DNA from 4 places in the Aurantimonas sp. DM33-3 genome. Region 2 is predicted to be linked to each of the others. Evidence: riboswitches for the same ligand, from Rfam matches in the RefSeq annotation. Region 2 holds a riboswitch; each other region holds the start of a gene.

Region 1 (6,984 bases), on a different contig from region 2:
CGGTCGGCGACCGCATGGAGGTCCAGGCGATCCGCGAGGTCTTCGGCGACAACATCCCGCCGATCTCCGGCACCAAGTCGCTGACCGGCCACAGCCAGGGCGCCACAGGCGTGCACGAGGCGATCTACTCGCTCCTGATGATGAAGCACGGCTTCCTCGCCAAGAGCGCCCATATCGACGAACTCGATCCCGAGTTCGAGGGCATGCCGATCCTGCGCGAGCGGGTCGACAATGCGAAGATCGACCGGGTCCTGTCGAACTCCTTCGGCTTCGGTGGCACCAATGCCTGCCTCGCCTTCCAACGCGTGACGGATTGAGGTTGAAGGGCACATGACCGATCTGATGAAAGGCAAACGCGGGCTCATCATGGGCGTCGCGAACCACAATTCCATCGCATGGGGCGCCGCCAAGGCGCTGGCGGCCCAGGGGGCGGAGATCGCGCTGACCTATCAGGGCGAGGCCTTCGGACGGCGCGTGCGCCCGCTCGCCGAGGAGATCGGCAGCAAGCTCGTCATCCCCTGCGACGTCGAGGACACCGAATCGCTCGACCAGGTCTTCGCGACTCTGAAGGAAGAATGGGGCACGATCGACTTCGTCCTCCACGCCATCGCGTTCTCCGACAAGAGCGAACTCAAGGGCCTCTACGCCGACACGACGCGGGAGAACTTCACCCGCACCATGCTGATCTCCTGCTTCTCCTTCACTGAGGTGGCGAAGCGCGCGGCGGAGATCATGACCAATGGCGGCTCGATGGTGACCATGAGCTACGGCGGCGCCGTGCGGGTCATGCCGAACTACAATGTCATGGGTGTCGCCAAGGCCGCGCTCGAAGCCTCGGTGCGCTATCTCGCCGCCGATTTCGGCCCGCGCAACATCCGGGTGAACAGCGTCTCGGCCGGACCGGTGCGCACGCTGGCCGGCGCCGGCGTCTCCGACGCGCGGCTGATGTTCAACTTCCAGCGCCGCAACGCGCCGATGCGCCGCAACACCTCGATCGAGGAAGTCGGCGGCGCCGTTCTCTACCTGATGTCGGAGCTGTCCAACGGCGTCACCGGCGAGATCCACTATGTGGATTCGGGTTACAACATCATGTCGATGCCCTCGCTTGAGGAGCTGAAGGCCCAGGAACACCGCAAGGCGGTCGTCGAGGGCGAGGACGAGAGCGGCGGCAAGTAGCCGCCCTCCCCCACTCACAGCCTCAACAGATTATCGCCGGTAGGGCGCGGTCGCCGCGAGCCATTCGCGCGCCCGCGCTTCCGGGTCCTCCGCCCGGGTCACGTCGGTGACCACCGCGGCGCTGTCGGCGCCTTGCGCGAAGACCTGCGACAGCCGCTCCACGGTGATGCCGCCGATCGCCACCAGCGGCAGATCGCCGATACGCTGGCGCCAGACGCCGAGGCGCTCGGGCGTCTGCGGCGCCCATTTCATCACCTTCAGCTTGGTCTGCCAGACCGGCCCCAGCGCCACGTAATCCGGCTCGGCGGACAGCGCCACGGCGAGCTCGGCGCTGTCATGGGTGCTGACGCCGAGCTTCAGGCCGGCAGCTTTGATCGCGACCCGGTCCGCCTCGGCGAGGTCCTCCTGCCCCAGATGGACGACATCGCAGCCCTCCTCGATCGCCAGCCGCCAGAAATCGTTGATCACCAGCAGGCAGCCATGGGCGGCGCAGACATCCCGCGTGCGGCGGATCTCCCGGCGCAGCCTTGCCGCGTCCATGTCCTTGGCGCGCAATTGCAGCAGCTTCACCCCCACAGGCACCAGCCGCTCGGCCATCTCGGCATCGTCGACGATCAGGTAGAACGGATCGAGCCGCAGCCCCGTCCCCGTCCGCTCCTCGGCACCGCGCTCCCCACTCCGATGTCCCTCCGCCCGGCTCATCGCGAGCCTCCCGGTCCGCCGACATCGCCGAGCATCGCCTGCCCCAGCATCGGGGTCGAGGGCGCCGCCATGTCGCGCGGCGCCATGGGATCCGCCTCGAAGGCCAGCCGGCCGGCCTCGACCGCCAGGGCAAAGCCCTTGGCCATCGCCACCGGGTCGCCGGCCTTGGCGACCGCCGTATTGAGGAGCACGCCGTCATAGCCGAGCTCCATGGCGGCGGCCGCCTGCGACGGCAGGCCAAGCCCGGCATCGACCACCAGCGTCACCTCGGGAAAATGCGCCCTGAGCTGGCGCAGGCCGTAGCGGTTGTTCAGCCCGAGCCCCGAGCCGATCGGCGCGCCCCAGGGCATCAGCACCCGGCAGCCGGCCTCGACCAGCCGGTCGGCCACCGACAGATCCTCCACCGTATAGGGCAGCACCTTGAAGCCCTTGCCGGTCAGGATGCGCGCCGCCTCCACCAGCCCGAACACGTCGGGCTGCAGGGTCTCGGCGTCGCGCACCACCTCCAGCTTGATCCAGTCGGTGCCGAAGATCTCGCGGGCCATCTGCGCCGTCGTCACCGCCTCGCGGACCGAATGGCAGCCCGCCGTGTTGGGCAGGATGTCGAGGCCAAGGCCTTGGATCAGCTCCCAGAAGGCCTGGCCGGCCCGCGCCTCGCCGCATTCGCGCCGCAGCGAGACGGTGACGATGCCGGCCCCGGACGCCTTGATCGCATCGGTCATCATCTGCGGCGAAGGATAGAGCGAGGTGCCGAGCATCAGCCGCGAGGCAATGCGACGGCCATAGACGTCCATGCCGGTCACGGCGCTCGCCGTGTCGGTGTCGATCGTGTCCATGCTCAGCCTCCCTTCATCGGGGCGATGATCTCGATGGCGTCGCCCTCGGCGAGCCGCACCGTCCCGCGTTCGGTCTTCGGCACGAAGTCGCGGTTCAGCGCCGTGGCGACCACGGCGCCCTCGTAACCCAGTTCGACGAGCGCCTGGTCGAGGGTGGCGGCCTCGACCAGGCGCTCCTCGCCATTGACGGAAATTCTCATGATGCGTCCTTCAGCGTCTCTGCGAAGATTTCGGCGGCGGCCTCCGCCGCCATGGCCGGCGACAGCAGGAAGCCGTGGCGGTACAGCCCGTTCAGGCTGACCACCCGGCCGTTCCGCGTCACCTTTGGCAGATTGTCGGCATAGGAGGGCCGCAGGCCGGCGCCGGTCTCCACCAGCTCGGCCTCGGCGAATGCCGGATGCAGCGCATAGGCGGCGTTGAGCAGCTCGACGGTGCCGCGCAGGTTGATGCCGCGATCGTCGTCGCTTTCCAGCATGGTCGCGCCCACCATGAACAGCCCGTCCGCGCGCGGCACGACATAGATCGGCGAGCGCGGATGCAGCAGCCGCACCGGCCGCGACAGCGAGACCTCGTTGGTGCGCAGCAGCACCATCTCGCCGCGCACAGCCCGCAGCCGCGGCAGTTCCGGTCGCGCCGCGATGCCGCGCGCATCGATGATGCGATCATGGTCGAGATCGGCGGGCGCGACGCGTCGGCCGAAATGCAGCGCCACGCCGCGTTCGCGCAGCCGTTCCGCCAGCGCCTCCAGCGTGCGGCGCGGATCGAGATGGGCTTCCTCGGCAAAGAACAGGCCCTCGGCGAAGCGACCGGCGAGATCGGGCTCCAACGCCGCGACCCGGTCGGCGTCGAGCCGCTCGTGACCCTGCGTGCGGCGGGCAAAGCGGGCAAGGTCCGCGCGGTCGCGCCAGGGCGCCAGCACCAGCGTGCCGTGGCACGCGACGTCCGGCACATGCCGCGACCACCAGTCGATCCCCGCCAGGCCCGGCGCCACGATGGCCGGGTCGGCGCTCTCGGCCTCGCAGCGCGGCGCCAGCATGCCGCCGGCCAGCCACGACGCCGCGGCAACGCCCAGTTCTGGCGCCGCCTCGTACAGCGCGACATCGGCGCCCCGCTCGGCGAGTTCCAGCGCAGTGACGAGCCCGGCAACGCCGGCCCCGATGACGGCAACCCGCATGGTCAGGCCCCGCTTGTGCGGCAGGCGTCGTGCAAACAGGCGACCCGGTCGGCCATTGTCTCGATCCTCCTCGACGCGTCTCGGAGATCCGGCTGATGGCAGGGGAAAGATCGGCGGCGCGGCGCTCGCCTGCGGCGAACCGCAGGCCAGGGGCCACCGCATTCCATCCCTCCGCCGGTCTCAACCGGATCAGGTTCGAAGGGTCGCCACGCGCTCACGCCTTTCGGCGGCCGATGGCCTCTCAGTTCCCTGCCGGAACTCCCCTTGGATGGACGGAATCTGTGCTTCCCGGGCGGCGCTGTCAACGCCGCCGCGCCAAGATCGCGGTCGTCGGCTCAGCTCGACGCCAGCCGACGCTTGCGGCGACGCCGGCGCATGCGCGCGGCGCCATGGCCGCCGGCCCCGATCGCCCAGCCGAGGGCAAAACCCGCGACCGCCAGGAGCAGCCCCTCGACGGTGATCGGCAGGGCCGGGCGATAGTCGGCGGCGGCGCGCTCGGCGATCTCCCAGTCCGGGTCGCCCGCTGCGACGAAGGGCCGGAACAGGGGCGCCGATTCAGCGACGCTGCGATAACGCCGCTCCACCGCGTCATAGCGGGCGATGGTCTGTTCGGCGTCCGCGCCTTGGCGCGCGACGAAGGCGTCGCGATTCTCGCGCAACCGCGCCACCGCCTCGCTGCGCGACAGGTCGGAGGCCGCCGCGCTGGCGTCGAAGCGCTCCACGACCTTGCGCAATTCGTCGACGGCGCCGCCGAGGCGCTGGAGATATTGCTGGGTGAATTCCAGCGACTGGCTGGAGACGAGCCCGAGAAACAGCGCCGCCACGACGCGGATGATCAGCCCCGGCATTCCCTCATCCTCCCTCAAGGCTCCCCCAGCGCACCGGTCGCACCGAACGACCGCGCCCCCGGCCACGATACGCCTGCTGCCTGATCATACCAGTCCCCGCGCCCGTCAGGCGAACAGGCGGGTGCCGCGTTCGGCAATGGCGCAGAAGCTGGCGGTCACATGGGCGGCCAGAGCATCGGCGACCGGGCCGGCGCCGCCGCGGCGGGCCAGGGTCATGCGGTAATTGCCCAGCGGCGGCAGGCCGCGCTCGGCGCCCAGCTGCACGATGTCGTCCGACACGACGCTGATCGGCAGCGGCGCGATGGCGAGATCGGCGGCGACGGCCGCAAGCTGGCCGGTGCAGAACTCGCTGGTATAGGCGACGCGGTAGTCGATATCGCGGGCGTCCAGCGCCGCCAGCGCCATGCCGCGCCAGGCGCAGCCGGCATCGGCAAGGGCGAGCGGCAGCGGCGTTTCGGCGACGGCGAGGCCGCCGCGCGCGCCCACCCAGACCAGCGGCTCGGAATGGATGTAGTCCGGCCCGTCGAGGCGTTCGTCGTGACTGTAGACGGCGAGATCGAGCTCCCCGGACCAGCAGCGCCGCCGCAATTCCTCGGTGCGGTCCAGCCGCACCTCCACCTCGACCTTGGGATGGGTCCGGGCGAAGCGCCGGAGGATTTCCGGCATGGCGACGACGCCGTTGTCATTGGGCACGCCCAGCCGCACGCTGCCCTCGCAGCAGGGCGACAGGAAGCGCGAGAAGGCCTCGTCGTTCAGCTTCAGAAGGCGGCGGGCATAGCCGAGGAATATCTCGCCATCGGCGGTCAGCGCCACGCTGCGGGCATCGCGGCGGAACAGGTCGCGGCCGACCATGTCCTCCAGCTTCTTCACCTGCAGGCTGATCGCCGAGGCGCTGCGATGCACCCGCTCCGCGGCCCGCGAGAAATTGCCGGTGTCGGCGATCGCCACCATCGTGCGGGCGAGGTCCATGTCGAGATTGGGCAGATTGGGGGTCAGCACGGGCGGAGCCTCCTATTAGCAGAACTTGCCGCTAGGCTTACTCCTTCTCGTTTGCCTCATCAATGAGAAACCCTCACATTTTGCCCACCGTCAATTGGAGGTTCTCATGCTGCATCATTCGACCCTGCCCCAGTCCATCCGGCTCGACGAAGTACACCACAGTCAGCCCGGCCTCGTGGGATGGCTGCATTCCTGGACGGTGGGGAAGCGCCGGCAGCGGCTTTGCCGCGACGCCTTCAACACCCTTTTGCGGGTCGACGACCATATCCTGGAAGACATCACCGGCCTGACCCGCCCGCAGGTCGAGGAGGTCGCGCGGCTGCCGCTCGCCGTCGACGCGCTCGAGGCAATCGCCCGGCTGCAGGAGCGTTCGTCGCGCCGGCGGCACCGGCGGTCCGTCTGACGACACGCAAGCACCGACCAGGTCCGAAGGCCGCGGCCCTCATTCCAACAAAAAAAGGCGCGCCCCGAGGGACGCGCCTTTCATTCTGTCAGCGAGAGACGGCCTGATCAGGCGGCGTCTTCCTCGCCCTTCTTGATTTCCTGGCCGGTCTCCTGGTCGACGACCTTCATCGACAGGCGAACCTTGCCGCGCTCGTCGAAGCCCATCAGCTTGACCCAGACCTTGTCGCCTTCCTTGACGATGTCGGTCGTCTTGGCGACGCGATCGGCGGCGAGCTGCGAGATGTGGACGAGACCGTCACGCGAACCGAAGAAGTTCACGAAGGCGCCGAACTCGACGGTCTTGACGACCGTACCCTCGTAGACTTCGCCGACTTCCGGCTCGGCGACGATCGAGTGGATCCACTTCTTGGCCGCCTCGATCTCCTTGCCGGAGGACGACGCGATCTTCACCGTGCCGTCATCCTCGATGTTGATCTTGGCGCCGGTCTTCTCGACGATCTCGCGGATGATCTTGCCGCCGGCGCCGATGACGTCGCGGATCTTGTCGGTCGGGATCTGCATGACCTCGATGCGCGGGGCGAACTCGCCCAGCTCGGCGCGGCTTTCCGACAGCGCCTGACCCATCTCCTGCAGGATGTGCAAGCGGCCGCCCTTGGCCTGGTCGAGGGCGATCTGCATGATCTCCTCGGTGATGCCCTGGATCTTGATGTCCATCTGCAGCGAGGTGATGCCCTCGGAGGTGCCGGCGACCTTGAAGTCCATGTCGCCGAGATGGTCCTCGTCACCAAGGATGTCGGAGAGCACTGCGAAGCGCTCGTCTTCCTTGATCAGGCCCATGGCGATA
Region 2 (6,984 bases):
CCAAGGGCTCGCCCGAGCGCGACTTCTATGTCTGGGCCGACGACGACAAGGGCTACGATCTCACCCGGATCATCTTCACCGACACCGAGACCTCGAACTGGACCTGGGACCCGGTCGCCAAGCAGTATTTCTGGCACCGCTTCTTCTCGCACCAGCCGGACCTGAACTTCGACAATCCGAAGGTTCTGGAGGAAGTGCTGTCGGTCATGCATTTCTGGCTGGACAAGGGCGTCGACGGGCTGCGCCTCGACGCGATCCCTTATCTGGTCGAGCGAGAAGGGACCAACAACGAGAACCTGCCGGAGACCCACGACGTCCTGAAGGCGATCCGCGCCAATCTGGACAAACACTATCCCGACCGCATGCTCCTGGCCGAGGCCAATCAGTGGCCGGAGGACACCCGCCCCTATTTCGGCGACGGCGACGAATGCCACATGGCGTTCCACTTCCCGCTGATGCCGCGCATGTACATGGCGGTGGCGCAGGAGGATCGGCACCCGATCACCGACATCATGCGGCAGACGCCCGAGATCCCGGCCAACTGCCAGTGGGCGATCTTCCTGCGCAACCATGACGAGCTGACGCTGGAAATGGTCACCGAGGAAGAGCGCGACTATCTCTGGTCGACCTATGCGGCCGACACCCGCGCCCGGATCAATCTCGGCATCCGCCGCCGCCTCGCACCGCTGATGGGCAACGACCGCCGCAAGGTCGAGCTTCTCAACGCACTCCTGATGTCGATGCCCGGCACGCCGACCGTCTATTACGGCGACGAGATCGGCATGGGCGACAATTACTATCTCGGCGACCGCGACGGCGTGCGCACGCCCATGCAGTGGTCGGCCGACCGCAATGGCGGGTTCTCCCGCTCCGATCCGCAGCGGCTCTATCTGCCGGTGATCCAGGACCCGGTCTATGGCTACCAGGCCGTCAATGTCGAGGCGCAGTCGAACAATCCGGCCTCGCAGCTCAACTGGATGCGGCGCCTGATCCAGGTCCGTCGCACCAAGGAAGCCTTCGGCCGCGGCACGGTGAAGTTCCTCTATCCGTCGAACCGCAAGATTCTCGCCTATCTGCGCGAATATGGCGACGAGCGCATCCTGTGCGTCGCCAATCTCTCCTCCTCGGCGCAGGCTGTGGAACTCGAACTCGCCGATTTCGCCGGCGCCATGCCGGTGGAGATGCTGGGTCTGTCGACCTTCCCGCAGATTGGCACCGGCACCTACATGCTGACCCTGCCGGCCTTCGGCTTCTTCTGGTTCGACCTCGCCGCGACCGCGACGAGGGCGCCCGAGCCGACGCCGCTGCCCGCCTTCTCGACCCTGGTCGTCTCCGGCGACCTGAAGGGCACGATCAATGCGCGCAATCAGCATGAACTGGAATCGGTGCTGCCGGAATTCGTCGGCGGCCAGCGCTGGTTCGCCGCGAAGGCCGAGGGCCAGCGCAGCGTCTCGCTGGAAGTGCTCGGACCGCCGACCCCGAACTCCCGCCGCCATCTCTTCAACGAGATCGTCGTCGAGGCCGAGGACGGCCAGCACCGCTACTTCATGCCGCTCAGCGCCAAATGGGGCGAAGAGAATCTGAGCTCGCAAGCCCCGCTGCTGCCTTACACCCTGACCAAGATCCGGCAGGGTCCGCGCATCGGTGCCGTCGTCGACGGCACGCGGGACCCGGATCTCGCCAAGCTCGTGGTCTCGCTGATCGCGGCCGGCGTCGATATCGATCTCGGCGGTGCGTCCCTGCACGTTGCCGCGTCGGAGACAGAACGCGACGGGCTGGCGCGGGCCCTGCTCGTCGAGCCGGAACAGATCCATGCGATTGCCGGCGAGCAGTCGAACACCTCCGTCCTTGTCGGGGACGAGGCGATCCTGAAGTTCTACCGCCGCCTGCGCGACGGCGTTCAGCCGGAACTCGAGATCACCCGCTTCCTTACCGAGAAGACCGATTTCGAGGCCGCGCCCGCGCTGCTCGGATCGATCGAGCTGGTGCGCGAGGATGGCAGCCGCACGGCGATCGCGGCCCTGTTCGAACAGGTCCGCAACCAGGGCGACGCCTGGACGGTCGTGACCGATGCGCTGGCGCGCTATCTGCGCGACCACGCCTATTCCAACGAGCCGGCCACGGAAGACGGTGCCGAGATCGCGCCGATGAGCGATCTCAAGCTCGCCATCCAGATCGATGTCGGCGATGTGCTCGGCACGCGGACCGGCGAGATGCACGCGGCGCTGGCAACGGTCACCGGCGATCCGGCCTTCGATCCGGAGCCGATCGACACCGCGTCGCTGGCGGAGATGCTGGCCGAGGCCAAGCGCGAGGCGACGGATGCGCTGACCGTGCTGCGCCGCATGCGCGACAATGCCGGCGACGGCATCGGTCTGGACGTGGATCGCCTGCTCGGGGCCGAGAAGGACATCCTGACCTGGTTCGACGGCTTCATGAAGCTGACGGTCAATTCGCACCGGACCCGGATCCACGGCGACTACCATCTGGGCCAGGTTCTGGTGGCCAAGAACGACGTGGCCATCCTCGATTTCGAGGGTGAGCCGGGCCGCGATCTGGAAGAGCGGCGGCGCAAATCCTCGCCGCTGCGGGACGTGGCCGGCATGATCCGTTCCTTCGACTACGCCGCCTTCTCCGCTCGCGACAAGGCGGGCCCCGCCGACGAGGGCACCGTCGAGCGGCTGCGCGAAATGGCCGAGAGCTGGCGCGACGAGGTCACCGAGACCTTCCTTGCGCGCTGGAGCGAGGCCTCCGGCATGTCGCTTGCCGACCCGGCGACCGGGCAGTTGCTGGATCTCTTCGTGCTCCAGAAGGCTTTCTATGAACTGCGCTACGAAGCGACGATGCGCCCCGCATGGCTGTCGATCCCGCTGCGGGGAATCGTGGCGCTCCTCGAGAAACGACAGGTTTTGAAATGACGCTGACGAGTTCCTCATCGCGCGGAGCGGCCGCTTCGACCGACCATCGCGCCGACGCGCATCAGATCGATGCCATCGGCCGCGGAATCCACGGCGATCCCTTCGGCGTGCTCGGACCGCGCAAGGCCGACGGAGGCACCATCGTGCGCGTCTTCCGGCCCGGTGCCGAGACGGCCGCGGTCGTAGACAAGACGGGCAAGCTCCTGGGCGAGCTGGAAGCGGGCGGTGCCGACGGCTTCCATTCGGGCTACGTGTCCGGCCTGAAACCGGACGACGCCTATCGCCTGCAGTTCACGCATGGCGGCGAACGCTGGCAGGAGGAGGACACCTATCGCTTCGGCACAGTGCTGGGCGAGCAGGACGTCTATCTCCTGGCGGAAGGCAACCACTACCGCCTCTATGAGAAGCTCGGCGCCCATCCGACAATCATGGACGGCGTCGAGGGCACGGCCTTCGCCGTGCTGGCGCCGGCCGCCCGGCGGGTGTCCGTGGTCGGCAATTTCGATTCCTGGGATGGCCGCCGCCATGTCATGCGCAAGCGCCATGAGTGCGGCGTGTGGGAATTGTTCATCCCCGCCGTCGGCCGCGGCGAGGTCTACAAATACGAGATCATCGGCGCCGACGGAAACCTTTTGCCGCTGAAGACCGATCCGGTCGGCTTCCTGCAGGAGATGGCCCCGTCGACCGGCTCGATCGTCGACGGCCTCGTCGAGCACGAATGGAAGGACGACGAGTTCCAGGCCCATGCGGCCGACTGGCAGGATCGCGAGAAGCCGATCTCGATCTACGAGGTGCATCTGGGGTCCTGGCGGCGGGGTCCCGACAACGCCTATCTCGACTATGACGAACTGGCCGCCGAACTCGTGCCCTATGTGCGCGACATGGGCTTCACCCATGTCGAGTTGCTGCCGGTTTCCGAGCATCCCTTCTACGGGTCCTGGGGCTACCAGCCGATCGGCCTCTACGCGCCGACCTCGCGCTTCGGATCGCCTGCGGGCTTCGCACGCCTCGTCGATGCGCTGCATCAGGCCGGCATCGGGGTGCTCCTCGACTGGGTTCCGGGGCATTTTCCGACCGACACCCACGGTCTCGGCCAGTTCGACGGCACCGCGCTCTACGAACATCCCGATCCGCGCCGCGGCTTCCACAAGGACTGGAACACGCTGATCTACGATTACGGCCGGCCGGAAGTGGAGAACTTCCTGGTCGCCAACGGTCTCTACTGGCTCGACCGCTTCCACATCGACGGCCTGCGCGTCGACGCGGTCGCCTCGATGCTGTATCTCGACTATTCGCGCGAGCACGGCGAATGGGAGCCCAACATCCATGGCGGGCGCGAGAATCTCGAGGCCATGGCGTTCCTCAAGGACACCAACGAGCGGGTCGGCGAGTACTATCCCAAGGCGACGACCCATGCCGAGGAATCGACCGCCTTCCCGGACGTGTCACGCCCGACCTTCGCCGGCGGCCTCGGCTTCCACTTCAAGTGGAACATGGGCTGGATGCACGACACCCTGCATTACATGCAGGAAGACCCGATCAACCGGCGCTACCATCACCACCACATGACCTTCGGCATGGTCTACGCCTATTCGGAGAACTTCGTCCTGCCGCTGAGCCATGACGAGGTGGTCTACGGAAAGGGCTCGCTGCTCGGCAAGATGCCGGGTGACGAGTGGCAGAAATTCGCCAATCTGCGGGCCTATTTCGGCTTCATGTGGACCCATCCCGGCAAGAAGCTGATCTTCATGGGCGGCGAGTTCGGGCAGGTCGGCGAGTGGAACCACGACCGCTCCCTCGACTGGCATCTCCTGGAGCAGCCCGGTCACGAGGGCATGCGGCGCCTCGTGCGCGATCTCAACACCATGTATCGCGAGATCCCGGCGCTCTACGAACTCGACTGCGATCCGGCCGGCTTCGAATGGGTCGACACGTCCAATGTCGAGCAGAGCGTCATCGCCTTCATGCGCAAGGACCGCGCCGGCAATCCGGTGCTGATCGTGTCGAACTTCACGCCGGTGCCGCGCCACGAGTACCGGATCGGCGTGCCGCTGCCCGGCCGCTGGGTCGAGCGCCTGAACACCGATTCGGAGATCTACGGCGGCTCCAATGTCGGCAATATGGGCGGCAAGGACGCCGAGGAGGTGTCGGTGCACGGCCGGCCTTACTCGATCCCGCTGTCGCTGCCGCCGCTCGGCACCATCGTCCTGGTGCAGGAAGGCTGAGCCGCCGGAAGGCCGGAACGGCGGCCCACTTGCCGCCGTCCGCTCGCGGGAGCTGCTGACATGAGGGCGGCGACCGCGTAGAACCGAATGCGTGACGGGGGCGCCCGCCGGAAACGGCAGGCTGAGATGCACCCTTCGAACCTGACCCGGATAATGCCGGCGGAGGGAGTCGCGGCGGGGTCTCTCACATGCTCCGTCGGGCTCGTCGTCGGCCAGGAGCCGACCGCGATGCCAAGCCAGTCCACCATCCGCAACGTTCTCTCGATCGCCGGCTCGGACCCGTCCGGCGGGGCCGGCATCCAGGCCGATCTGAAGACCTTCGCGGCGAACGGCGTCTACGGCATGGCCGTGATCACCGCGCTGACCGCCCAGAACACGCGGGGCGTGAGCGGCGTCGAGATGGTCTCGCCCGACTTCGTTACCCGCCAGATCGATGCGGTCTTTGCCGATATCCGCGTCGATGCGGTGAAGATCGGCATGATCGCCACCGCCGAAATCGCCCATGCTGTCGCGGATGCGCTGAAACGGCATCAGGCGCGAAACGTCGTTCTCGACCCGGTCATGGTCGCCAAGGGCGGCGACCGCCTGCTGGCCGAGGAGGCCGTGGCGGCGTTACGCAGCGAACTCGTACCCCTTGCCGATATGATCACGCCGAACCTGCCGGAAGCGGCCGTGCTGCTCGATGTTGCGGAAGCCACCGGTCGGGACGGGATGGAGGCGACCGCGACCCGCCTGCAGGCGCTGGGCTGTGGCTCGGCGCTATTGAAGGGCGGCCATCTGAGCGGCGACGACAGCCCGGACCTGCTGGTGACGGCAGCCCGGAGCGAATGGTTCGAGGGCGCGCGCCTTCAAACCCGCAACACCCACGGCACCGGCTGCACGCTGTCCTCGGCGCTGGCGGCGCAGCTGGCGCTGACCGGCGACGCGTTCGCGTCGGTGAGGATCGCCAAGGCCTATGTCGCGGGTGCCATCGGTGCGGCGGACCGGCTGGGCGTCGGATCGGGGCACGGTCCGACGCACCATTTCCACCGTCATTGGTAGCTGAGCGCTCGGCTCAGGAGGCCTGCAGCAGGGCGTCGTCCGCGGGCGGTCCATTCTCCGGGACGTTCACCGCGACGGCCTCGACGCGGTCGCGGCCCATGGATTTCGCGCGGTAGAGCGCCTGGTCGGCAGCCGTCAGCAGGCCGTTCAGGTCGCGGTTCGCCTCGTTGGTGGCCACGCCGGCACTGACGGTGGCCGCGATCGACCGACCGCCGACCGTGCGGGCCTGATTGGCAAATCCGCGGACGATCGCCTTTGCGATGACCGCCGGCTCGTGCTTGTCGCGGCGCCGGACGAGGGCGGCGAACTCCTCGCCTCCGAGACGGGCGAAGACGTCGGTCGGACGCAGATGATCGGCGGTGCTGTCGACGAACAGCTTGATGACCTCGTCGCCGCAGCCATGCCCGTGATCGTCGTTGATCTTCTTGAAGCGGTCGAGATCGAACAGGAGCAGGGCGACGTCGCCAGCATCGGCGTCGTTAAGAAGCGCGGTCGCCTTGGTGGTGAAGGCCCGACGGTTGTCGATGCCGGTCAGGAAGTCGGTTTCCGACAGGCGGCGCAGGGACTGCTCATGCCGCCCGCGCACCATGGCGATGACGAGATAGGTGCTCACGCCGATCATCAGGATGGCCTGGGTCATCACCAGCGTGAACAGGAAGCCGGTCATCAATTGCTGGTCGGAGACGGCGGCCGGCAGGCCGACCAGCATCACGCGCAGGGCGCAGAACAGACCATGCGCACCGAAGGCCGCGCTGAGGATCAGCGCCGGGCCGCTGCGGGCCGTCGGGTTGAGCAGGGTC
Region 3 (6,984 bases), 110 kb from region 2:
GGAGGATCTGGAGGCGATTGGGCTTCTTAGGTGACGCCCACAACAACAGGAAGTGTTGCGAAAGACGCACAGTCAGCGCAAGCCTCGCTCTGTACGTTCCGGCCCATGTCCAGAATCTCTCCCATCATCGTTGTCGTAGGCCAGGGTCGCGTACTGGACTACATAGACGGCATCACCCAGCGCCGCGACACGCCGGAAGAATACGTCCGGCAGGAGATCTCGAAATCCCTTGTTCGCGAATACGGCTATGCGAAAGCCGATATCGAGGTCGAGTTCGGGCTGCGCATCGGGTCCAGCAAGCCTCGCGCAGACTTGGTGATCTTCCCTTCCGGCGAGGATCACGTCCAAGGGAACGCATCCATCGTGGTGGAATGCAAGGCTTCGACCGTCAAAGCCAACGACCGCAAGGACGGCATTCTGCAGCTTCAGAGCTACATGGGGGTATGTCCAAACGCGCAGTATGGTCTCTGGACGAACGCCCTGGAGCGCCACTGCTTCCGTCGCATGGAGCGCAATGGGAAGGTCGAATTCGAGTCCGTCCCCGATATTCCGGCCTTCGGGAAAACAGCCGAAGAGGCCGAGCGACCCACTTTCGACCAACTGAAGCCGGCAACGTCGGATGCGCTGCTCTTCGCCTTCCGTCGTTGCCACAACTACATCGCTGGCAATCAGGGCCTGCAGAAGCCGCAGGCGTTCTGGGAGCTTCTCAAGCTCATATTCTGCAAGATTGCCGACGAGCGCGGCGACGACATCCAGTTCTATGCCGCGGCGGAGGAGCGGCACGGAATCAATGGTCCGTTGAAGGTGAAGGAGCGGATCGGGAGGCTGTTCGCTGGCGTCAAGGAGCGCTACGGAACGATATTCCGGGCCAGCGACGATATCGAGCTTGACCCTCGTGTCTTGGCCTACCTCGTCAGTCAGATCCAGATGTATTCCCTCCTAGAGAGCGACGTCGACGTCAAAGGGCGGGCCTATGAGGAGATCGTCGGGTCCAATCTTCGCGGTGATCGGGGCGAGTTCTTCACGCCACGAAACGTCTGCGCGATGGCTGTTGCGATGCTCCAGCCGGGCGAGAAAGAACTTGTGCTCGATCCAGCATGTGGCACCGGGGGATTCCTGATCGCCGCAATGAGTTCGGTCGTCGAGAGAATAAGGGTTGCGGAGGAGTCGAAGAATAGAACCAACCTCGAGCGGGTCGAGTTGGCCGTCCGTGATCGAGCCGTCGACTATGCCCAGAAGTTCATTGTCGGTATCGACTTCAACCCGGAGTTGGTCAAGGCGGCCAAGATGAACATGGTCATGAACAATGACGGTTCGGGCGCCCTGTTCCAGGCGAACTCACTGGAGGTAGAGGCTCGCTGGTCTGACGAATTGCGGGCAATGAAGCTCCGCGGACATGTGGATATCCTGGTAACCAACCCGCCCTTCGGTTCTAAGATCCCAATCGACGAGCCGTCCATCCTGCGTCAATACGATCTCGGGCATATCTGGTCGTATGACGAGGAAGCCGATCGCTGGGCGATGACGGAGGATCTTCAGAAGCGTCAGCCGCCGGAAATCCTGTTTATCGAGCGCTGCGTCCAATTTCTGAAGCCCGGCACGGGAAGGGCAGCCCTGGTGCTACCCGACGGAATCCTCGGGTCGCCGGGCCTAGGATATGTGCGCCAATGGCTATTGCGTCATACGAAGGTGCTGGCCAGCATCGATCTTCACGCCGATACCTTCCAGCCGGGCGTCAGTGTCCAGACGAGCCTGGTAGTCATTCAGCGCAAGACCGATGAGCTGATCAAGATCGAGGACGCGGCCGGCCAGCTGCAGGACTACGAAATCTTCATGGCGATGGCAGATCGTATCGGCCACGATAAGCGCGGCACGCGTACCTACAAGCGGCTCCCAGACGGGGCCGAGGAGGTCATCGCTACGACCCGACGGTTCAAGGAATACGTGGAAGGCAAGCCTGTCTATACGACCCAGGAGACGCTCGAGAAGATCGTCGACGATGTGACCCCGGCAATTGCACAGGCTTTTAGAGAATGGCTGAACGAGCGAGACTGACGCCGCCCCCGGTTGCGGCGCCGGCTCCTGTCGATGAACTAACAACAGGCAGCGTTCGCGTCTCGGAGGTTGCATTCGGAAGCCGCCGACTGGAAGCCGGAACCTATCTCACCGAAGGCTACGGAATTCAGTCTGCCATCCTGGCGCGGGCTGGAGGGTGGGAGCCTCTGTCGAGCAAAGCCAGAGTGTGGCAGCCGTCGCGCCTCAAGGGCATACAGGTTGATTCATCGCACGGGACATCGTTCCTGGCCGCGACCCAAGTCTTCGACGTCCGACCGATCCCGCGGAAATGGCTGGCCTTGCAGCGGACGAGGGAGGCGAACGATCGTTTCGTTGCTGGCGGCACGATTCTTGTCACCTGTTCGGGGACCGTGGGGCGTGCGACGATCGCCTTCGATGCGCACTCCCAGATATTGATTTCCCACGATCTGCTGCGTGTGGCGCCATTGGAGGAAGGCTGGCGAGGCTGGCTGTATGCCTTCCTTCGTGCGCCGAGGACACGCAAGATGATGCGTTCACAGCATTACGGCCACATGATCAAACACCTGGAGCCAGAGCATCTCGACGCTCTGCCGATGCCGCTGGTGGACGAGCCAATCCGCCGACGCTGCGATGAGATGTTCGATCGTATCGTGGCTCTTCGTAATGAAGCGCACCAACTCATCCTGAACGCCGAAGATAGGTATGCGAGCGCTGTCGGTCCGCTGCCAGACGTGCAGTCGGGCCCCGGCTTTTCCGTATCGAGCAGGTCCATCACAGGGCAACGCCGGCGACTGGATGCTACTTATAGCGCCCCCACGGTAGAAGCTCTGCGGAGGCATCTTGCCGCCGCAGGACAAGGAACGACCAGCTTGCGGGGGGCTGGCTATCAGGCGTGGCTGCCGAGTCGCTTCCAGAGAGTGCCGGCCAAGGAAGGCGTTGAATTGGTCTCCAGTTCGGTGCTTTTCGAGATCAACTCTGATCCCGGCGGCCTGATCGCCGACAGGGGTTTTGGGGATCCCTATGGCGGACGGGTCCAGCCGGGGTGGCTTCTCATCGCCCGCTCCGGCCAGAACTACGGTCTGGTGGGCCAGATGGCACTCGCGACTGAAGCACACCGGAACAAGGTCATTTCCGACCACGTCATTCGCCTGGCTCCGGGGGAAGATCCGACACTACGCGTGGGCTACGTGATGGTCGCTTTGACCCACCCAACTCTCGGGCGCCCGCTAATGAAGGCCCTTCCTACCGGCTCGAGCATTCCCAGTATCGACTATGAAGACGTGCTCGACTTGGACATTGTCAGGTTGCAAGAAGAGACGGAGGGCATGCTCGCCGACATGGTGGAACGCGCCTGCGGACTGCGGGCGGAGGCGGACGCGATCGAGAATGCGCTGGGAGAGCTGGCCGACGCCGTAATCGTCGGCGAAGTGGCTGCCGAAGGCTGAGGCTCCCGTTTCGACCCGGCCAGACCCCTCTTTCGCACAACCTTTCGACACAGGTGCGCGGAAACCCTGTGTCGAAACCTGCAATCCGTGGGTCAAAACATCCGCCGCCGGCCTATCCCGGCAGCCCCGAACCAGCATCATCACCGCGACACGAAAAACCCTTGGCCGTCCCCATCCCGTCCCCGGCAGTGCCGACGACTTCCAATGTGTCAGGATAAGTTGTTGAGAAGGTTGGTGATCCCGACTGGATTCGAACCAGTGACCCTCAGATTAGGAATCTGATGCTCTATCCTGCTGAGCTACGGGACCGACCGCGCGCAACCTAGTCGAAGGCGCAGGGTTCGCCAAGTCTGCTTGCGTCGCTCTCGTGCGGCGATGTTGCGGATCAGCGGACCTTGGGATCGGCCTGGGCGACGAGGAGCGCCGTACCCTGGCGGACCGTCACGGCGATCGGCCCCAGCGCTTCGTTCGACTGTGTGAGGATCGAGTGGAATGGCAGGTCGACAGCGTCGAGCGGCCATTTCGCGCCGGAGATCGTCAAGCCGAAAAGATCCGAGAATTTCAGGATCGAGAACTGCGTGCCGGGCGCAAGATCGAAGGCGCGACGGTCCGGTCCCAGCGGCCAGGCGCGTTCGATGCCGTCGAACAACTCCACGTCGATGCCGCGGGCGGCATAGCGCAGGGCGAGGATCAGATGTGCGAAGGCGTGGTCGCTGCGCGGGCCACCGAGCGCGCCGATCAGCAACAGGCCGGTCGCGCCCCGCGTCAGCGCCGCCTCGATGGCGATCTCGCCGTCGGTCATCGCCTTGTCGCGAGGGTAGGGTTCGCGGGGCAGGCTGGTCAGTTCGATCGCCGGCCGCGGCGGGCTGGAATCGAAATCGCCGACCCAGAGTTCCGGCGTCACCTGCAGCTCAGCGGCATGGCGCAGGCCGTCATCCGCGGCGATGACCCGCGTGCCCTTCACCGCATTGATCAGCGCAGGGGTAGGGGCGATATGGCCGGCAAGGAGAATGGAAAAGCGCGACATCGCGGCTCGCCTACAGCATCGGGCCGCAAACGCCAATCGGCTGCTTCGACATCACAACCGGATCGCCTGCGTGGGCATGGCCTATTCGCCACGCCGGCGCGCAGCCTGGCAGTCCGAGGTGAGGGCTTGATATCAGGGAGAGCTGCCCCTTGGCGCCAGAGGCGCGGCTGCCCTTGCCGGCAAGCGACGTGACCTCTAAGTCTTTCCGTGCTCACACGGGGTGCCTTCGGGCTGAGAGGCGCATGCCGACCCGTCGAACCTGATCCGGCTCATACCGGCGGAGGGATGCGGGCGTCGGCGGGTGTCTCGCGGATGCTTTCGTTTCGAAGGCCGCCGTCTCGAAAGGCACCACCATGGCCCGACCTGTCTCCTCCTCGCCTCTGTCCATTCGCCATCTCGGCGTTTGCGCGGCCGCCCTTTTGGCCGGTGCGAGCAGCGCGGTCGCCCAGGCCGACAAGCCGGTGCTCACCGTCTATACCTATGAGAGTTTCACGCCCGAATGGGGGCCGGGCCCGAAGATCGAGGCGGGCTTTGAAGAGGTGTGCGCCTGCGACCTGCAGTTCGTCGGTCTCGAGGACGGCGTCGCGATCCTCAATCGTCTCAAGCTCGAAGGCCCCTCGACCGAAGCCGACGTCGTCCTCGGCCTGACGACGGATCTCATCCCCGAAGCCAAGGCGACCGGCATGTTCGCGCCGAGCGGGGCGGACCTCTCGGGGCTCAACGTGCCGACCGGCTTCTCGGACGACATCTTCGTCCCCTACGACTATTCCTATCTCGCCTTCGTCTACGACAGCGAGGCGATTGCCGAACCACCGGCGAGCCTCGACGATCTGGTCAATGGCGATCCCGAGGTGAAGATCGCCATCGAGGACGCGCGGACCTCGACGCCCGGCCTCGGCATGATGCTTTGGATGAAGAAGATCTATGGCGACGAGGCCGCTGCCAAATGGGAGCAGCTGTCGAAGCGCATCCTGACCGTGACGCCGGGCTGGAGCGAGGCCTATGGCCTGTTCACCAGCGGCGAGGTGCCGATGGTTCTCAGCTACACGACATCGCCCGCCTACCACATGATCGAGGAAGACACCGACCGCTATCAGGCCGCGGCCTTCGCGGAGGGCCACTACCTGCAGATCGAGGTGGCGGCGATGCTGAAGACGACCGAGACAGCCGAACTGGCGACGCGCTTCCTCGACTACATGCTGACCGCCGAGGTGCAGTCGCTGATCCCCACCACCAACTGGACGTTGCCGGTCGCGGACGGCATCGATCTGCCCGAGGCGTTCGGTCGCCTGGTGCAGGTGGAGACGCCGCTGATGATCGATCCGGAAACGGTGGCGGCGAACCGCAAGGCGTGGACGCAGGAATGGCTCGAAGCGATCGGCCGCTGACGATCGAGTGCGCGTCCCGGTGAGGCATTCATGACCGGTGCTGCGGATCGTGCCTGGCGGATCGGCCTCGGCCTCGGCGCTGCAAGCATCCTCGTCGGCTTCCTGGCCGGCGCCTTCGTCGTGCTTCTCTTTGCGACGGGTGCCGCGCCCGATTTCCGGGCGGTCGCCGGTGATCGCTATCTCCTCGGCGTCGTCCTGTTCACCCTCGAGCAGGCGGTGCTGTCGACCCTTCTTTCGGTGGTGGGGGCCATCCCGCTGGCGCTGGCACTGCATCGTGCCCGCTTTCCCGGTCGCCGTGCGGTGCTGCGCCTGTTCCTCCTGCCGCAGGTGCTGCCCGTGCTGGTCGGCGCGCTGGCGATCCTCACCATCTGGGGTCGCAACGGCCTCGTCTCGGACGCTCTTGCGGCGATCGGACTGGCGCGGCTCGACATCTATGGTCTCTCCGGCATCCTGATCGCCCATGTCTTCTTCAACCTGCCGCTGGCCGCCCGGCTGATGCTGGCCGGGCTCGACCGCGTGCCGGCCGAAAGCTGGAAGCTCGCCGGGCAATTGTCGCTGAGCCCGCTGGCCACGTTCCGGCTTGTCGAATGGCCGGCCCTGCGCGGTGCACTGCCGGCGGCCGCGAGCCTGATCTTCATGCTCTGCGTCACCAGCTTCACTCTCGTGCTGGTGCTGGGGGGCGGGCCCGGCGCCACGACGCTGGAAGTCGCGATCTACCAGTCGCTGCGCTACGATTTCGATCCCGGCCGTGCGATCACGCTGTCGCTCGTCCAGATCGGCCTGACGGCGATCGTCCTGTGGCTTGCGACCCGGCTTGGCGGCGATGTCGCCGCCGGTTTCGGCCTGGGCGGCCGCGCGCTGCGCTATGATCGCCGCAGTCCTGCTCGGGCCGCGGTGGACGCGCTCGTGCTGCTCCTCGGCATCGGCTTCGTCCTGGCGCCCTTCGTTGCGGTAGTGGTGCGCGGCCTGGAAGCGGATCTGGCGCGATTGCTGGCTGATCCGGCGGTCCATCGTGCGGCGATCACCAGCATCGTCATTGCGACGACTGCCGCGCTTCTTGCGATGACCGTCTCCCTGGCCATCGTCC
Region 4 (6,984 bases), on a different contig from region 2:
CACCTCGGCCAAAGGCCGGTCGCCGCCGCATTCCACGGCGCGTCCGCCGGGCGCGGCATGGTTCCGGTGGGCGTGGCCATGCTGAAGGATGGTGAGGAGCGGATCGCCGCGATGGGCGACTAGACTGTCCGCCAGCCCCGCGGGGATGACCGCCAACGCCAGCGGTGCCGCATGGCGGTGCGCGGCGGCGACCAGCGCCTCGAGCGCCGGCGTCGCGGCAATCGCATCGTCGTCCCGCCACCACATGTCGATCCGCCGGCCGGCATCGTGCCAGGCGTCGAGTTCGCTCAGAAGGTCGTCAGCGTTCCGCATGGCGCGGCTTTAGCGGCGATCGGGCGTCCGGGCAATTGCTGCGCGGCGCGACCGATCGGCCGGAGCAGGAGACGGTCAGTCTCTTTCTTCGTCTTCCTCGGCGTCCTGTTCGTCGTCCGGAATATCGGTGCCGATCAGCCGCTCGTCGGGGTCTTTGCCGGCAAAGGAATTGTCGGTGCGCTGCAGCGCATTGTCGAGGACGCCGCCATCGGCGGGCTTCTGATCGTGTCTGGGGGCCTTCGGATCGGCCATCGTGCGTTCTCCTGATGCAGTCGAACGCCTAACCACCCGAAGGCCCGCCCCGTTCCACCTGGGGGACACGGGAGGCGGCAGCGCGCTGCCGCCTCCGCTTCGCTGAGCCCTACTCGGCCGGCACGTCGCCGGCGGGCATGTAGAGATCGCCGCCCTCGCGATATTTCTGCGCCATCTTCTCCATGCCCTCCTTCTGCGCCTCGGCGCGGATGTCGTGGGAGATCTTCATGGAGCAGAATTTCGGGCCGCACATGGAGCAGAAATGCGCCACCTTGTGCGCCTCCTTGGGCAGCGTCTGGTCGTGGAAGGAGCGCGCCGTCTCCGGGTCGAGGGAAAGGTTGAACTGGTCCTCCCAGCGAAACTCGAAGCGCGCCCGGCTCAGCGCGTCGTCGCGCAGCTGCGCCGCCGGATGGCCCTTGGCGAGATCGGCCGCATGGGCCGCGATCTTGTAGGTGACGACGCCGACCTTGACGTCGTCGCGGTCAGGAAGGCCGAGATGCTCCTTCGGGGTGACGTAGCAGAGCATCGCCGTGCCGAACCAGCCGATCATCGCCGCCCCGATGCCCGAGGTAATGTGGTCGTAGCCCGGCGCGATGTCGGTGACCAAGGGTCCGAGCGTGTAGAACGGCGCCTCGCCGCAGACCCGCATCTGGCGGTCGACATTCTCCTTCACCTTGTGCATCGGCACATGGCCCGGCCCCTCGATCATCACCTGGCAGCCCTTCGCCCAGGCGATCTGTGTGAGCTCGCCCAGCGTGTCGAGCTCGGCGAACTGCGCCGCGTCGTTGGCATCGGCGATCGAGCCGGGACGCAGGCCATCGCCCATGGAGAAGGACACGTCATAGGCCCGGCAGATATCGGCGATCTCCTCGAAATGCTCGTAGAGAAAGCTCTCGCGGTGGTGGTGCAAGCACCACTTCGCCATGATCGAGCCGCCGCGCGACACGATGCCCGTGGTGCGATCCACCGTCAGCGGAATATGGGACAGCCGCACCCCGGCATGGATGGTGAAATAGTCGACGCCCTGCTCGGCCTGCTCGATCAGCGTGTCGCGGAAAACCTCCCAGGTCAGGTCCTCGGCGATGCCGTTCACCTTCTCCAGCGCCTGGTAGATCGGCACCGTGCCGATCGGCACCGGCGCATTGCGGATGATCCAGTCGCGGATGTTGTGGATGTTGCGGCCGGTGGACAGGTCCATCACCGTGTCGGCGCCCCAGCGGATCGCCCAGACCATCTTCTCCACTTCCTCGGCCATCGAGGAGGTGACGGCGGAATTGCCGATATTGGCGTTGATCTTGACCAGGAAGTTGCGGCCGATCGCCATCGGCTCGACTTCCGGATGGTTGATGTTGGCCGGGATGATGGCGCGCCCGGAGGCGACCTCGTCGCGCACCCATTCCGGGGTGATGAAGTCCGGGATCGCCGCCGAATACGGCTCCCCGTCGCGCTCCAGCGCCCGCTTCGCCTCGGCGCGGCCGAGATTCTCGCGGATCGCGACGAACTCCATCTCGGCGGTGACGATGCCGGCGCGGGCATATTCGTACTGGGTCACGGCACGCCCGCCCGTCGCCCGGCGCGGTGCGTTGCGAACCGGAAATTCCGGCGTCAGCTTTTCGGCCGGCAGATTGCCGTTGTCCTCGGGCTGCACCGCGCGGCCCTCGTAGAACTCGGTGTCGCCGCGGGCCGCGATCCAGTTTTCGCGGATGCGCGGCAGGCCCTTGGCGATGTCGGTCTCGACCTGGCTGTCCGTATAGGGGCCGGACGGATCGTAGACGATGACGTCGGGCTCGCCCGCGGTCGGATGGACGGTGATCGCGCGCATCGGCACGCGGATGTCGGGAAAGGCCGTTCCGGCCAGGTAGATCTTGCGGGAGGCCGGCAGCGGGCCGGCGGTGACGGTGGGTGTCACGGCATTCATCTTGGTTCTCCAGTCGCGCTCGCGTCGGAGATCCAGTTCTGCTTTCGGTGATCGAAAACTCTCGTCGGCCTGTCGGATCGCCCCTGTCGTCGGGGGCATGGCCCGCATTGCGGGCCGGAGAGGTCGGCGGCTTTCCCATCCCTACGCCAGTATGAACTGGATCAGGTTCGTAGGGTCGCCGCGCGCTTCGCCGATGATCGGCGGCCGTCGGCCTCTCAGTTCCTTGCCGGAACTCCCCTTGGACGAGCGGACGGTAGCAGCCCCCGTGGGGGTGTCAACAGCGGTTGCAGCGGTCGTCGCTAGAGATCGGCGAGACGACACGAAGCGGCAGAGAGCGGGAAGACGGGAAGCAGGATCGGCAGCGCCGATCGGGACATCGCGGCGGCAACGCAGGCGATGCGCCGCGAGCCAGGACGGCCGGGAGGCGGTCAGGGGCAAAGCCCGAGCCCAGAGGCCCGCGATGGGTGTCGCGGGCGGTCCGCGGCGCGAGCGGCGCCGTCGGACAAGATGTGTCACATGCGGGCGACGAGCGCCCCGTCATGCGGTCGGCAGAGCCGAGACCCTAGAGGATGTCGAGGCTGACCTTGGCGGTGCCCGAATGGATCATGCCGATCTTCGAGGCCGCGGCGCGCGACAGGTCGATGATCCGGCCGCCATGATACGGGCCGCGGTCGTTGATGCGCACGACGACGGACTTGCCGTTGCGACGGTTGGTGACGCGCACCTTGGTGCCGAAGGGCAGCGTCTTGTGAGCCGCCGTCATGGAATTCATGTTGAAGCTTTCGCCGTTCGCCGTGCGGCGACCATGAAAGCGCTTTCCGTAATAAGACGCGGAACCCGAGGCCGCGGACTTCGTTTCGGCTACGACCGGAGTGATTGCGACGGAGTACGAACCGACCATCGTTCCGGCGAAAAGCGCGGCCGCGAGAGCGGCCTTCGGCAGAAACTTCATTCTTGGCATGTCCTTGAGATGCGACGTTTGCGACGCCGCCTCCTTCGTCAATTCCTGTGACGAGAAAAAGGACGGACTCTGGCAGCAATAGGGTCTTTCTACGACAGCGGAACTTTTCGGGCCCTGGCGTATCGTCCTGAGCCCAAACGAGGAATTTCCGTCCGAGCCCTGTTTCGAATGCGACAGCGATGTCGCATTCGCGCCGATGTCGCCTTAACCGGTCAGACCGCCAGCTTCGGGGTGCGGCCGCTGTCTTCGAGTTCCCATTCGGCCTGCCAGTCCATGCCGTCCTGCGACAGGACGAGGTAGTTGCGCTCGCTCGTATAGGTCGCGCGGCGCGACGGCAGCGGCCGCAGGCGGATCTTCCGGCCGCGCAGCGGGCTCTCGCCGACACGGGCGAGAAGGCCGAGCGCAAACGGATAGGCCGGCCCGGGCGCGGGGTGGGAAATGCCGGACGCGACGAGTTGGTGCATCACACTCCCGTTCAGAAGCCGCATCTCGCCGCGCGTCGCCAGATGGATTTCGCCGGAGACGACCACGAGCCCGCCGACGGCCCGCTCGGCGCGATCGGCCAGGCATTGCAGGCAGCGGATCCATTCGCGCCGATGCGCCCGGCTCTGCCACTGGTCGCGCAGATCGTCGGACAGCTTGGCGACCCGCGGCACGATGCCGGCGACGAGCTCGGCCCAGCTCAGCCGCGGCCCGAGCACCGGCACGCTGGACATCAGCACGATCCGGTCCGGCTCCGGTGTCGCCTCCAGCGCCGTTTCGAAGCTCTTCCATCCGACCGGCCCCATCACCCTGTCGGGACGGCGTTCGCTGCGCAGGTCTGGCGCGAGGATCGTCAGGCCCGGATAGCGCACCGCAACGCCAAGGCTGCGCGCCTGCCGGTCCAGCGCGATCGCCGGCAGATCGGCCTCGTCCGCCGCCAGCTGGAAGATCAGGAACATCTCGCGCGCCGCCTCGAACAGGCCGCGTCCTACGGGACTGTCCAGAAGCGCTGCCGGATGGCTGCCCCAGCCGTCGATGATGTCGTGGTCGTCCCACATCGACACGGACGGCACATGGGCCGACATCGCGCCCATGGCGGGCCGGGCGAAGCTGATCAGATAGCGCTCGAAATAGAACCGGCGGATCGCCTCGCGGGACTCCTCGGTCAGCGGCACGGTCCCGCGCTCGTCGGGCTTCAGCGTGGTCCAACGCTGCACATCCGGATGACAGGCGAGGACGTCGTCGGCATAGAGCTGGTCGCCGCCCTGCAGCATCAGGGAGAACGGCGCGCGGTCATGCTCGGCGGTGAGCCGGGTCCACATGGCGTCGCGCTCGCCGATGTCGCGCGTGAGATCCCCGTTCTCCTGGCCGTTGCAGGAGACATAGGCGATGCGCGCCGCGCCGCCGTCGGGGCTGACGACGGCATAGTCGGTCTCGTCGATGCGGTATGAGTTGATGGTGGCGGCCGGCAGCGAGAAATCGTAGCGCCACACCGTGCGGCCGAACCTCGTGGCCAGCGCAATCGGCTGCGTCGCCTCGCCCGCGGCAAACAGCTCGGGCGCCTCGGCCGCCTCGTCCAGGACGAGGATCGCGGCAAGATGGTCGCGCCGGCCATCGCCGCCGCGTGCATAGAGGATCGGGCCGATCCGGTCCGGGAGCGGATCGGCGGCGGAAACGGTCTCGGTCATCGGCTCCTGCCGGCTTGGCTTTGACCGATGCCCGTCCCGGCTTCGGTCTCGCCCCGCCATATAGGAAGCCATGGTCGCCATGCCGACCGCAATGCCGCCATCACGCGGACCGGACGATCGGATGCCGGCGGAATCGACGGGATTGCAGCGGCGGCAGAGCCCCGCGCCGGCCGAACTCAGTCGGTGGTGGCGGTCTGGACGCCGGGCAAGGCCTGCATGCGGGCGTCGAGCGTGGCCGTATCGGCGGCGTCCGGCGTCGGCGCGGCGGCTTCCGCCGCACGAACGCGGCCGCCCTTGCCGCTGTCGGCGCGGGCCGGTTGTTCGGTCAGGCCCTGCCAGAGCGTGAGGAAGGGATTGGCCTCGTCACGGGTGGCCTTGCGCGGTGCCATGGCGGTGGCCGTCGCCAGCCCGGCGGGGGCCGATGTGTCCTGCTCCGGGCTCGGCGCGACGGCAGCCGTGCGAACCTCGTCGATGGCCGCGGCGGCACCCTTCTTGCGGACCTCCGCCTGGGACGCCATGCGGAAGCCGGCGCTGCGCTGGTCGCGCGAGATCTTCTGGTAGAAGGCGTTGCCGCCGGCAATCACCTTGTAGTGCATGTTGCCGTAGCCGAAGCTCAGGCCCGCCGTATGAAAGAACTTGGCATCGCCGACGGCAGCGTGGCGCTTGCCCGACAGCACCTCATGGGCGGTCTGCATCGCCAGTTCCTTGCCGGCCCCCATGTCGCGGGTCATCACGCCGGGCGCGAACTGCTTGGGCTGGGCGACCACGTCGCAGACGGAATCGGGATAGCTCGGCGAGCCGACGCGGTTCATCACCACGGTGCCGACGGCGAGCATGCCCTCGCGGCTGGAGCGGTTCGATTCGAAGAACATCGCCCGGGCGAGGCATTCCTGGCTCGGACCGTAGCTGAGGGGTGACACCACCTCCTCGATCTCCGGTGCGCCGACACAGCCGGAGAGGAGGGCAGCGGACAGAAGGGTGGCAAGGGCCGGCAGACGGCCGCGGATCGACAACGTGCTCATGGCGCTGTCGTGGTCACGAAATGTGTCGGCAAACGGGGCGGCGTGTGCGGGAATCACACCGGCAGGCGATTCCGCCGGCCGGTGTTGCCGAATCGCCGCGCCTGCCGCCTGGTCAGACCCGGCGTTCGATCATCATCTTGCGGATCTCGGCGATCGCCTTGGCCGGGTTCAGTCCCTTCGGGCAGGACTGGGTGCAGTTCATGATGGTGTGGCAGCGATAGAGCTTAAACGGATCTTCCAGGTCGTCGAGCCGCTCGCCTGTCGCCTCGTCACGGGAATCGATCAGCCAGCGATAGGCCTGCAGCAACACGGCCGGGCCGAGATAGCGATCGCCATTCCACCAGTAGGACGGGCACGAGGTCTGGCAGCAGAAGCACAGGATGCACTCGTAGAGGCCATCGAGCTTCTCGCGGTCCTCGTGGCTCTGGCGCCATTCGCGCTCGGGCTCGGGCGTATCGGTCTTCAGCCATGGCTCGATCGAACGCAGCTGGGTGTAGGGCACCGTCAGATCGGGGATCAGATCCTTGATCACCGGCATGTGCGGCAGCGGATAGACCTTCACCGCGCCGCGGATCTCGTCCATGCCCTTGGTGCAGGCCAGCGTGTTGGAGCCGTCGATGTTCATGGCGCAGGAGCCGCAGATGCCCTCGCGGCAGGAGCGGCGCAGCGACAGGGTCGAGTCGACCTTGTTCTTGATCCACAACAGCGCATCGAGAACCATCGGGCCGCAATCGTCGGTGTCGACGTAATAGGTGTCGGTCCGCGGGTTTTCCTCGTCGTCCGGCGACCAGCGATAGATCTTGAACTCGCGCACATTCGTCGCGCCCGCCGGCTTGTCCCACACCTTGC

Evidence for each region. A riboswitch is a leader RNA that binds a small molecule or an ion and turns the genes downstream of it on or off. The one in region 2 is predicted to bind thiamine pyrophosphate.
Region 1: another riboswitch for thiamine pyrophosphate. It lies ahead of thiO (glycine oxidase ThiO); the one in region 2 lies ahead of thiD (bifunctional hydroxymethylpyrimidine kinase/phosphomethylpyrimidine kinase).
Region 3: another riboswitch for thiamine pyrophosphate. It lies ahead of thiB (thiamine ABC transporter substrate binding subunit); the one in region 2 lies ahead of thiD (bifunctional hydroxymethylpyrimidine kinase/phosphomethylpyrimidine kinase).
Region 4: another riboswitch for thiamine pyrophosphate. It lies ahead of thiC (phosphomethylpyrimidine synthase ThiC); the one in region 2 lies ahead of thiD (bifunctional hydroxymethylpyrimidine kinase/phosphomethylpyrimidine kinase).

Annotation. Positions count from the first base shown of each region.
Region 1 covers NZ_JACSGS010000002.1:138,834-145,817, forward strand. Annotated here, with positions in the region: gene fabB (beta-ketoacyl-ACP synthase I) at 1-317, shown strand, start outside; gene fabI (enoyl-ACP reductase FabI) at 331-1,176, shown strand; gene H9Q09_RS03440 (thiamine phosphate synthase) at 1,207-1,815, opposite strand; gene H9Q09_RS03445 (thiazole synthase) at 1,875-2,672, opposite strand; gene thiS (sulfur carrier protein ThiS) at 2,717-2,914, opposite strand; gene thiO (glycine oxidase ThiO) at 2,911-4,050, opposite strand; TPP riboswitch at 4,038-4,163, opposite strand; gene H9Q09_RS03460 (DUF2937 family protein) at 4,224-4,736, opposite strand; gene H9Q09_RS03465 (LysR substrate-binding domain-containing protein) at 4,842-5,735, opposite strand; gene H9Q09_RS03470 (hypothetical protein) at 5,842-6,138, shown strand; gene pnp (polyribonucleotide nucleotidyltransferase) at 6,246-6,984, opposite strand, start outside.
Region 2 covers NZ_JACSGS010000007.1:84,566-91,549, forward strand. Annotated here, with positions in the region: gene treS (maltose alpha-D-glucosyltransferase) at 1-2,918, shown strand, start outside; gene glgB (1,4-alpha-glucan branching protein GlgB) at 2,915-5,143, shown strand; TPP riboswitch at 5,230-5,328, shown strand; gene thiD (bifunctional hydroxymethylpyrimidine kinase/phosphomethylpyrimidine kinase) at 5,372-6,184, shown strand; gene H9Q09_RS11540 (GGDEF domain-containing protein) at 6,198-6,984, opposite strand, start outside.
Region 3 covers NZ_JACSGS010000007.1:193,489-200,472, forward strand. Annotated here, with positions in the region: gene H9Q09_RS12080 (hypothetical protein) at 1-34, shown strand, start outside; gene H9Q09_RS12085 (N-6 DNA methylase) at 106-2,055, shown strand; gene H9Q09_RS12090 (hypothetical protein) at 2,034-3,482, shown strand; tRNA gene H9Q09_RS12095 (tRNA-Arg) at 3,715-3,791, opposite strand; gene H9Q09_RS12100 (thiamine diphosphokinase) at 3,868-4,509, opposite strand; TPP riboswitch at 4,716-4,812, shown strand; gene thiB (thiamine ABC transporter substrate binding subunit) at 4,863-5,897, shown strand; gene thiP (thiamine/thiamine pyrophosphate ABC transporter permease) at 5,928-6,984, shown strand, end outside.
Region 4 covers NZ_JACSGS010000010.1:126,186-133,169, reverse strand. Annotated here, with positions in the region: gene H9Q09_RS14805 (polysaccharide deacetylase family protein) at 1-312, opposite strand, end outside; gene H9Q09_RS14800 (hypothetical protein) at 388-564, opposite strand; gene thiC (phosphomethylpyrimidine synthase ThiC) at 674-2,482, opposite strand; TPP riboswitch at 2,604-2,731, opposite strand; gene H9Q09_RS14790 (septal ring lytic transglycosylase RlpA family protein) at 3,045-3,383, opposite strand; gene H9Q09_RS14785 (alkaline phosphatase D family protein) at 3,656-5,113, opposite strand; gene H9Q09_RS14780 (cell wall hydrolase) at 5,290-6,135, opposite strand; gene H9Q09_RS14775 (succinate dehydrogenase iron-sulfur subunit) at 6,248-6,984, opposite strand, start outside.